DNA from 2 places in the Paenibacillus sp. F411 genome. Region 1 is predicted to be linked to the other one. Evidence: predicted binding sites of a transcription regulator. Region 1 holds the regulator's gene; the other holds the start of a gene.
What was found. Region 1 encodes LexA, which represses DNA repair genes until DNA is damaged. Its sites were predicted from a motif close to CGAACATATGTTCG; they were not measured.
Positions count from the first base shown of each region.

Region 2: a site for LexA is predicted at 2,718-2,731, ahead of addB (helicase-exonuclease AddAB subunit AddB). Genes of this name have one in related genera too.

Region 1 is NZ_JAGFIP010000002.1:232,235-237,302, forward strand. Features, by position in the region: gene JJQ72_RS03505 (HAD family hydrolase) at 88-888, opposite strand; gene JJQ72_RS03510 (hypothetical protein) at 924-1,445, opposite strand; gene JJQ72_RS03515 (DUF896 domain-containing protein) at 1,485-1,688, opposite strand; gene JJQ72_RS03520 (LysM peptidoglycan-binding domain-containing protein) at 1,888-2,262, opposite strand; gene lexA (transcriptional repressor LexA) at 2,442-3,068, shown strand; gene JJQ72_RS03530 (hypothetical protein) at 3,197-3,805, opposite strand; gene glnA (type I glutamate--ammonia ligase) at 4,738-5,068, opposite strand, start outside.
Region 2 is NZ_JAGFIP010000003.1:113,784-118,851, forward strand. Features, by position in the region: gene addB (helicase-exonuclease AddAB subunit AddB) at 1-2,640, opposite strand, end outside; gene JJQ72_RS04665 (class I SAM-dependent rRNA methyltransferase) at 2,895-4,259, opposite strand; gene JJQ72_RS04670 (Na/Pi cotransporter family protein) at 4,397-5,068, shown strand, end outside.

The sequences.
Region 1 (5,068 bases):
CAGCTTTAGAGGCACGAAGTAAAAAGGGAACGCTAAAAAGCCCCGAATCATATTCGGGACTTCAATAGCGCAGCATATAAGGATTGTTTATGTAAGCTGCAGCTCATTTAAGATGGGGTGCAGCTCCTTCAAATCCTGAATTTCGTAATTCGGAAGGATTGCAGGATCTTTAGGACGGTCGGTTCGATTAATCCAGACGGTTGTCAGTCCGGCCGCATTACCGCCCTTAATGTCAGTTGTCAGCTTATCCCCTACCATTACAGCCCGCTGTGGATCGACCTCCAGCATGCTGAGCGCATGCAGGAAAATGGAAGGATCAGGTTTACCCTTACCGAAGCTGCCTGAGATTACAATGTGATCAAAGTACGGAGCCAGATCAGGCACTCCATCCAGCTTCTCTTGCTGCAAATCCGGACTGCCGTTCGTCAGCAGCAGCAGCTTGACCTTACCTTGCAGCGACTTCAACACTTCAAACGTTTCTGCGTACACGTAAGGGCGCTTTCTTCGTTCCGCGGCGAACTGTTCCGCCAGTGCAGCGGCCAGCTCCTCATTCTGCACTCCGAGCCTGTTCAGTGCCTTGTCCCAGGACGATTTGCGGTAGCCTGGCGCCAGCTCCTGCAGCCGGCGAAACTCTGGCTGTTCCCCTGCCGTGAAGTTCGCCCACAAGCCTTCGTAAGGATTAATGCCGATCATTTGAGTAAAAGCAAATGTATCATAGGTTTCATAAAGCTTACGAGCTTCTTCACGAACAGCTGCAAGCAGCTCCCCGGCATTAATGGAGACAGCGTCGGCAGCCGCTTTGCAGGTAGCTGTAAAGGCCTCTTCTACACTTCGCTCATCCCATAGCAGGGTATCATCCAAATCAAACAACACAGCAGCAGTAGACATGTCCCTCTCCCCTTCAATCTTCTGTAATTTGTCGGTTACTTCCGCTCCACCGCAATTTGGTGCATGCTGGCGAATTCCTCCAGCCTTTTCCCCATAGCATCCGTATCATATCGGTTAATCAGACGGGAAAACACCCAATTGCCGCCCTTTGCTGACGTCTCAATAACGACAGAGCCGTTCAAAAGCCGAATCTTGCTAATTTCGGAAGGTGATAGCTTCCGTTCGCGATTGAATTTGAACGTTGACAGCGTATTTCGGCCAACCTTCAAGAACGGCTTTCTCAAAAAAATCATGATCGCAAGCAGCACATACAGACTAACTCCTACCCAGTTCAGAACGTCGCTTGCTCCAGCCGCGCTCGCTGTAGCTCTGCCCAACAAAGCGTACAGACCTGCCAGGGCCAGAAGCACAATCGGCAGTACATATTTACGACCCTTAAAAATGTGTCCATCAGCCGCTGTACCGTTACCGCCAATAGAGGTCTGGCCCTGCTTCTTACGCTGTTTATTGACCTGGGCCAGGTTCTTGCTTACTTTTCTTTCCCATGAACGAGACATGTCCTTACCCCTTTATTCATGTTTATTTAAAAAGCAGACTTAATGCTTTAAGCCTTTCCCTTTACCGGGCTCTTCATCAACAAATTCAATGGAATCCAGCTGCTGCCGGAAATTTCTTCTTATATTATTGAGATAGATTTCACGAAGCTCAGCACGCTCCTGCTGCTCCTGCTCCGTTAACCCCTCCGTCTTATTCTTTCTCGCGAGAACGTTAATACGCTCCACCAATGCATCAATGTCCATCTGAATACCTCCACTTATATGTTCATTTCTAACTGTGACATGAGAAAAAGAGCTTGTCAAGAAAGCGGCCTTGACCAAGCTCTTTATTATGAAAGAGTCAGATATATTATATCATCATCTGTGAAGAAACAGATACGTCATTTTAAATAATGCAGATCAAGGGGAATGAGTATAAGATAAGCCTATTTCCTATGACAGTTTAGTAGAGGGGTAAACTCAGAACCTCTCCGAATTTAATATCATGGCTATTCAGTCCGTTAAACTTCGCAATGGTATGAATATAGTCACGGATGTCCATGGAATCCGGCTTGTGACTAGCTGCAATGCTCCATAAGGTGTCACCTGACTGCACAACGATCTCCCTCACCTCAGCAGGTTCCTCTTCCCCGTTTGCAAATACAGTCAATGCGCTGCTAAAGCCCAGAAAGAACACGAACAGAATGCCTAACAGCTTGTTGCGGTTTAAAGACATTATGTAATTCAAAGCTTGAGATAAGGACTTCCTCCCCTGTGCACTAGCTTGCGGCTGCGCCGGGTGGTCATAAATACTCCGATAAGTACTATATTTCAGCATGTCGATCATCTCCCAAACAAATGTTCTGTTTGAATCTACTATAACAAGAACACTTGTTTGTTTCAAGCGTTTTTTACGAACAATTGTTCCGAGAAAAATTATTTAGAACTAATGTTTGTACGAACGGTAGTTCTATGTTATACTTTTACCAAACGTTACATAAATGGGGTTGATAAGGAATGTCGAAGATATCCAGCCGCCAATTGGCCATATTGGAATTTATCCGTACAGAAGTACGCAGTAAAGGGTATCCGCCTTCAGTTCGTGAGATTGGCGAAGCCGTCGGACTGGCCTCCAGCTCTACGGTACACGGTCATTTAGACCGTCTGGAGAAGAAGGGCCTGATTCGCCGAGACCCTACTAAGCCTAGAGCGATTGAACTGCTGGGCCAGGAAGAGTCAGAGAGCAGCAATCTTTTCACGCATACGATTTCCAGAGTGCCTGTAGTCGGTAAGGTTACCGCCGGCGTTCCGATCACCGCTACGGAGAATATTGAAGATTACTTCCCGCTGCCTCAGCATTTTGTTGGCGATGACAAGATTTTCATGCTTTCCGTCGCTGGCGACAGTATGGTTGAGGCCGGAATCATCAATGGAGATTACGTGATCGTAAGACAGCAGCAGACCGCGGACAATGGAGATATTGTCGTCGCCATGACCGAAGAGGACGAAGCTACAGTCAAGACCTTCTATAAGGAAAAGGATCATATCCGTCTTCAGCCAGAGAACTCGGCGTACGAGCCGCTTCGCTTGAATCATGTGTCGATTTTAGGTAAAGTAGTAGGCATTTTTAGAGATATTCATTAGGAATATTCACCATCTAATTAAGAGAAGATGACCTCTGTACTTTGTGCAGGGTTATCTTTTTTGTTGTTGCTTCCGATATAAAAAAGCTGCCACTGTATCATAAAATTATAAAACATAAATTTTGGAGTTTAGAAATTCTTTAGATAAGACTGAATGGCTCTTGTAGCTTTTTTTGTTATTTCGCTATCTATTTTAGCCTCTGCATTCTGGTGGACAATAATTATCAAGTTTTTATAGCTAAAAGTTAAAATATCTGTTTTTTGAGATAGGTTCTGATCAATGTCAGATAGACCTTTAGTTTTACTATATTCAATAATGTCGTTTCCTATAAAATTTTTAGTGTAGGCAAACTTTATAATTACTTGCTTAGTGGTATCTTCATCTTCAAAAATTAGCATTCTTTGAGTTGTTCGTATTGGTGTGTTATTTTCTATCTTTCCTTCCAAAGATAAAATCTCTCGTGTGTTAAACGATAAATCCTTATCGACTATTACTAACTCCTCTTCAAAAGTTCCGTTTTTTAAGTCAAATCCTTCAATTTTTAAAGTTTTAGCAGAATCAAAAAATAGTTTGTCAAAATTTTCATACGTTATCACTTGATTTGATAATGCATTGTTATCTGGTACAGGTTTATTAACTTCATGAGTATCCTTCGTAACTTCAACCTCCCCCTTACAACCCATAATGAATAATAGCGTCGTAATTAATATAAGCAAAACACGTAACTTTCTCATCATCTCTCCTCCTAGAAAACAATTTTTCTATTTGTATTCTTCTATCCTATGATTGCACATCATATTAAGGAAGACATTATGTAATGTCCCAAATTCACACTGTTTCCCGTGCCTTACTTTGATGCACAAGGATGAACAGATACGCCAAGTCGCAGAGGTTTCGTTAAACTAACAACCATCCAATTTGATGAGAACACAATGCGGAAAAAGGTGTCTAAACTACTGTCACGCTGGGCTTCAATTCTGCGAAAACGACCTACAAGATGGCAAAAGCCGATCCCTAAAAAAGCTCCGTTTCACGAGGAAAGCATGCCAGCGCTAAAAAACAAATGGTGGACGGGCGTATCGATCATCTGCAATTTGAGAATGAGTCAATAATTCCTACTTACCTGACCGCCTTACAATACAACTGGTGTCCCTTGAAGCAAACCACGGCTGACTGTCTTAAGTTTTTTGCCCGAGTACATTCCTGAGTTGAACCCTGATGAAGGTTTGTAGAAGTACTTAAAACAGGACGTCGTTCACTGTGTATTATTCAGTTAATTCTACCACATATATACTAGCTCTTTATGAGGAAGATAAATTTTCCATCTATCAGATTATTTGGATCACTTGCTTGTTTGGATTTAAATTTTATAGTTCGGTTTTGAGCCTAAATATCGTTTTTATATTTAATTATTGGAAATCCCCGTTTACTCTCAAACATGTATAAGAACGCTTAGGTCACGGAAGGATGAAAATCACATCTACTGCGTACGCTCACGTGTCTAAAAAACTTGAGGCTACGAATATGTATAAGTACGAGTGTCACATTAAAAACATTTTCGAGTAATTTGTGGGTGAATTGTGGGTGTTCAAATATATTCCTTATACCGATTCGTGTTGCCCCCCAAAACAAAAACCCCTCACGCCATACGGCGCAAGGGATTCCTCTTTTAGTACATGGTCATGTATTGATCGCGTTCCCATCCGTGAACCTGTGTGCGGTACATATCCCACTCGATTTCTTTCAGTTCGTAGAAATGGGACAGGGCGTGCTCACCCAATGCTTCGCAGATCGTTTCATTGCGAATCAATTCGTTCAGCGCTTCCTTCAGGTTAGAAGGCAAGCTAGGGATTCCTTCTTCGATACGCTCTTCTTCCGTCATCACATAGATGTTACGGTCGATAGGCGCTGGCAAAGGAAGCTTACGCTTAATGCCGTCCAGACCAGCCTTCAGCATAACAGCCAGAGCCAGGTAAGGATTCGCTGCCGGATCCGGATTA
Region 2 (5,068 bases), on a different contig from region 1:
GTAGCGCTTGGAGCTGAGCAGAATTTCGCCCTGCAGCTTCGGTGCCAGACGGTCAACGGTCGCTTCTGCTTCCCGCAGACATTCCTCCGGACTCAGATCGCCCCAGCTTCGCTTCTGCTCCCGAAACCGGGAAGCCATATCGCTGAGCGCCGCATGAAAGAGCTGGCCAATATCAGGCGCCTGAAGCCGGTATGTCTGCCTCTCGGCAAGCTTCAAGCCGTGAGAAGCAAAGTGGGAAAATGGACAAGCCACAAACCGCTCCATGCGGGAGACGCTTGAACGAATACGGCTGCCATACAGTCTGCGGCTCGTTTCGGCCTCCAGCTGGGCGGTCTCATTCCTGTAGGAGAGCGAGGAGAGCTGCTGGTCCAGCTGGCTGCGCCAGGCCGGACTTCTCGCATACCAGTTATATACCTCCCACCAGAGCGGCGGGAGCGGCTCCCCGTGTTTCCAGTCCCGCAGCCGTGCGGTCAGGAAGGCAAGAGATCGCATCTCTCCTGCTACGAAGCCGGACTGCTCCTGCGATGACATTCCGCCATGCGGTCTTAACGGCAGCACGGCCTCCTTTAATGGGAACATGCCCTTGATATGCCGGATCAGCTCGGATGGCAGCAGGGTCTTTCCTTCCTGATCAGCAGATGGATAGCTGATCCACAGCTGCCGGCTGGCCGTTGTCAGCGCCGAGTAAATAACAAATCGCTCATCCAGCAGCCGGCGTGAAATATTGGGTGCAAGCTCCATCCCGGATGCCTCCAGCGTCACCCGCTCCTGCTCGGACAAAATGCCGTCATCCTGGAACTGCGCCGGGATCACACCATCGTTCACACCCAGCAGAAACACATATTTGACATCTCCGGTCCGCGTCCGGTCCATCGTGCCCACGAGCACTTGATCTAAAGCCGGCGGCACGAGGGCCAGCTCCAGCTCCGACAGACCGGTATCCAGGATGCCGGCAAAGGCCTCGGCGCTAAATCTTTCGCCCCCCATCATCTCCACAATCTGATCCAGCACCTCCAGCACTGCGCTCCATACCTGGCGATGCTCCCGGGCAGCTTCCGGCCTTCCCTCATTCAGTGCGGCGCGGCTCATCAGCTCCAGCTTCTCGGGAATCATGGCCTCCTCCAGCAGGCGGAATACCGCTGTACATTTGTCCTTCGCGGTGGCGCCCTGCTTCAGCCTCTTGTCAAAAGCTTGCAGCGGAACGGTAACGGCCAATCGGCACTGCTCAATGAGCTGCAGACCTTCCTCCCGGCGCGACCGTCCTTCATCCTCCAGCGAAAGGCTCGGCATGCCTCGCCACGGCTTTCCGTCCGTCCACCGCGTGCCATGAATACCGCTGGCCAGAACGTGATTCTCCAGCCGGTCCATATCCTCGCGTGACAGGCTGCCATCCAAAGGCAGCAGCAAATCCGTCTTTATGCAGCGGAACACATCCTCGTACCGCCATCGCCGCACCGCAACCTCCAGCGCGGAACGGATAAACTCTACGAGCGGATGATGCAGCTCATTTCGCTTCTGATCCAGGAAATAAGGAATGCCGTAATCACGGAACAAGGGACCGATGAGAAATTGATAATCTCCCGGATTGCGGGTCAGAACAGCCATATCCCGATAGCGGGCACCTTGCCGTGCAAGCCGGAGCATTTCCCGGAGCGCCCCTTCCACTTCGGCCCGGCGGTTCCCCGCAGCATAGAGCTTGATGCCCTCTGGCGGGCTGCTTCCGCTCCACTTTAGCCTGCGGTCAAAGCCCCGTTCCAGATGCGCCAGCGCGGGGCTGTCCTTGAAGCGGGGGAGCTGCTCTGCGTCCAGCACCGTATGCTCCACGTCCAGCCCTGCCTCGCCCGCCGCTCCCCGCAGCTTGCTGTACGTTACCGCCGTGGGATGAAACAGATCCAGCTCATGAGGAGTCATTCCTTCCGGGTAAGGCTTGTCCAGCGTCAAGGCGATGGTCACCGAGCGGGCATGGTTCATCAGCTCCCGCAGTACAATATATTCCTGGGGAGTAAATCCGTTAAAGCCGTCAATCCACAGGTCCGCGTCCCGGATATAGGAGGATTCCCGGACACAGTCTGCAAGTGCAGCCAGCGTATCCTCATCGTCCTTGTACAGCGGAGCCATCTCTTGCTCGAAATCCCGATACACCGCCAAAATATCCTCCAGCTTGCGCCTTAGCAGCGGCGGGCTGGTACTTGTGGACGCCATCTGCTCCAGCTGCTCCTGCACACAGGAGGCATCTACGCAGTAGCGCTTCATCTCGGTATACAGCTGGCTGAGCTTGCCAACAAAGCCGAGCTGCTCCCCGGAGGCGCCGAACAGGTTGAGCTCATCCTTGCGCCTTTGAATAATTTTGTACAAGAGCATGCGTTTGCCCTCTTCACCGATCACCACTTTCGCCGCTCCGCCAGTTTCCTGCATGACCCGATACGCCAGGCGGCGGAAGCTGAGCACCTGCGCCCGAAGCGAGCCCCGAACGCCCGGAGCAGTCACGAGCGCATGCTCTGCATCAAATGAGCCCTGCTCGGGCACGAGCAGAATCAAGGGGTTGCCCTGCGGAGCTTCAGCAAGGCGGCTGGCTATTTCCTCTCTCATCCGGGTGCTCTTGCCGCTCCCGGAACGGCCGATCAAAAAACGAACTGACACAGGCAAGCCTCCCATTCTATACTGTCTGTTTTCCTCGTAAAATACTGTCTATCATTATAGCATACATGCCTCTATCAAGAACATGTGTTTGGATAACACTGGCAGCTTTGAAATGATAGGAAGTCTAGGGGGACCGTATGCATAACAGTATCGCAAGGAAGCCCAAAAAGCCGGAAGGGACTGCTCCCTACCGGCCTGAACGCAGGTCTTATCTATGCATTGAAATTGCTGAGCAATTATACGTGACAGCGAGACTACTTGCTGCGAACCTCAAAGACGGCAAATTTCAGGTAATGCCCTTCCTCCACGCCGAGAATTTGCGGGTGGTCCTTGCCGGCGGCGCGCCATTCCACCAGACGCAGCTGCTTGCCCGCATCCTGCGCGGCTTCGTGGATCGTCTCCAGAAACAGCTCCGGCTTCATATGATAGGAGCAGCTTGCCGTCACCAGATAGCCTCCCTCGTTCACCAGCTTCATCCCGTGAAGATTGATATCCTTATAGCCGCGGCAGGCCCCTTTAACCGCTCCGCGCGTCTTGGCGAATGCAGGCGGGTCCAGAATGACCACATCCCACGTTCGTCCTCCCCCGGCCGTCAGCGGCTTCGAGGTATCCACCTTGCTTCCTTTTGCAGCCCGCTCATGGCGTTCCTCGCTCCCCTTTACCTGATTACGCAAGTATTGAAAGGCATCATCCACGACGAATTCCACGCGGTCCTCAAAGCCGTTCAACTCTACATTTTCACGGGCGCTCTGGATGGCATGCTCGGAAATATCAAGGCAGGTCACCTTCTTGGCCCCGTACTGACAAGCATTCAGCGTGAAGCTCCCGGTATGTGAGAAGCACTCCAGCACCGTTGCTCCGTCCCAATACGGAAACGTCACTTCTTTTCCACTTCTGTTTACGGGCACCAGCGTCTCTTGTCCATCTATGTCTCGACTCTGAAGCTGAATGCCGCTCCGCTCTCCCCAGCCTGTCATCAGCGGTGCGATCGAAGCCCGGTTCTCACGCTGATCAAAGAAATATCCCGTCTTCTGACCTTCCTCAATGTCGACCTTGATCTGAAGTCCGTTCTCCAGGACGGTGACATAACGCGGACATTCCCCGTACAATGCGCCCTTACGCTGCTCCAGCCCCTCCAGCTCCCGCACGGATACATCGCTGCGCTCATAGATGCCCTTTGGCTGCATAACCTCGATCAGTGCCTCTGTAATGGCTTCCCGGCAGCGATCCATTCCGAGTGTCAGCAGCTGTACCACCAGCACCTGATCAAAACGGTCCACAATAAGACCCGGCAGATAATCCGCCTCTCCATACACCAAGCGGTACGCATGATCTCCCTTCAGGAAGCGCTCCCGATGCTTCAGACAGTCCTGAAAGCGGGAAATGAAAAACTCCTTGTCCATAGCCTCCAGCGGCTGGTAGGACAAGAGGCGTACGGTAATTTGCGAGCTCGGGTTGTAATACCCGCTACCCAGGAATCGTCCCTGGTGGTTCAGCACCTGTACGACGTCACCGGCGGACGGAGACCCTTCTACCGAGGCAATCTCACTTTTGAATATCCACGGATGTCCCTGCTCCAGCCTTTTTTTTCGATTACGATCCAAGATCACGCTTGGCATGCTTGATTCACTCCCTGATTTCCTGAATTCATAGTCATTCCTTGAGCTAGAAGACCGCACCGGACAAACCCTGCATGTCTCCCCGCCATTGTTCATATATTCTCAGTACTTACTCTATAAAAAAGGAGAGCTCTCTGTTGCTTCATTCCCTGTGGTTTCCCATGCTGTATGGGCTCGCGCTGTTCTTGTTCGGCATGAAGGTGATGGAGGCCGCCTTGCAGCGCTGGACCGGCCCGCGCCTTCACCAGTGGCTCCATTATGCCGCAGCCACGCCGCTCAAAGGCATGCTGACCAGCGCCGGGCTGACGGCTTTGCTGCAAAGCAGCACCGCTGTCACCGTGATTACGATTGGCTTCGCCAATGCCGGCCTGCTTGGTCAGGCCGGCATTCTCGGCATCATTCTCGGCACGAACATCGGCACAACGCTGACCACAGAGCTGATCAGCCTGAACATCGGTGCGGCTGCCTTCCCCCTGCTTCTGATCTCCCTGCTCATTTGGGCAGGAAGCATCATCTGGAACGAGATGGTTCTATCACGCAGCTCTTCTCCCTGGCTCGGTCGCCTGGAGCAGCTGCAATTTCTGTGCCTGGCCGTTGCCGGCTTCGCCATGGTACTGCTTGGCATTACGGTTATGCAGTCCATCGGCAAGCCGCTTCAGGAGATGGGCGTCTTCGCCTGGTTTCTGGAGCAGGCAGAGCGAAGCAGCGGCTGGGGGATTCTGGCCGGCGCCATGCTGACTGCACTGATGCATAGCAGCGCCGCCGTTGTGGCTATGACCATGAGCCTTTGCCTCAGCGGGGCATTGCCG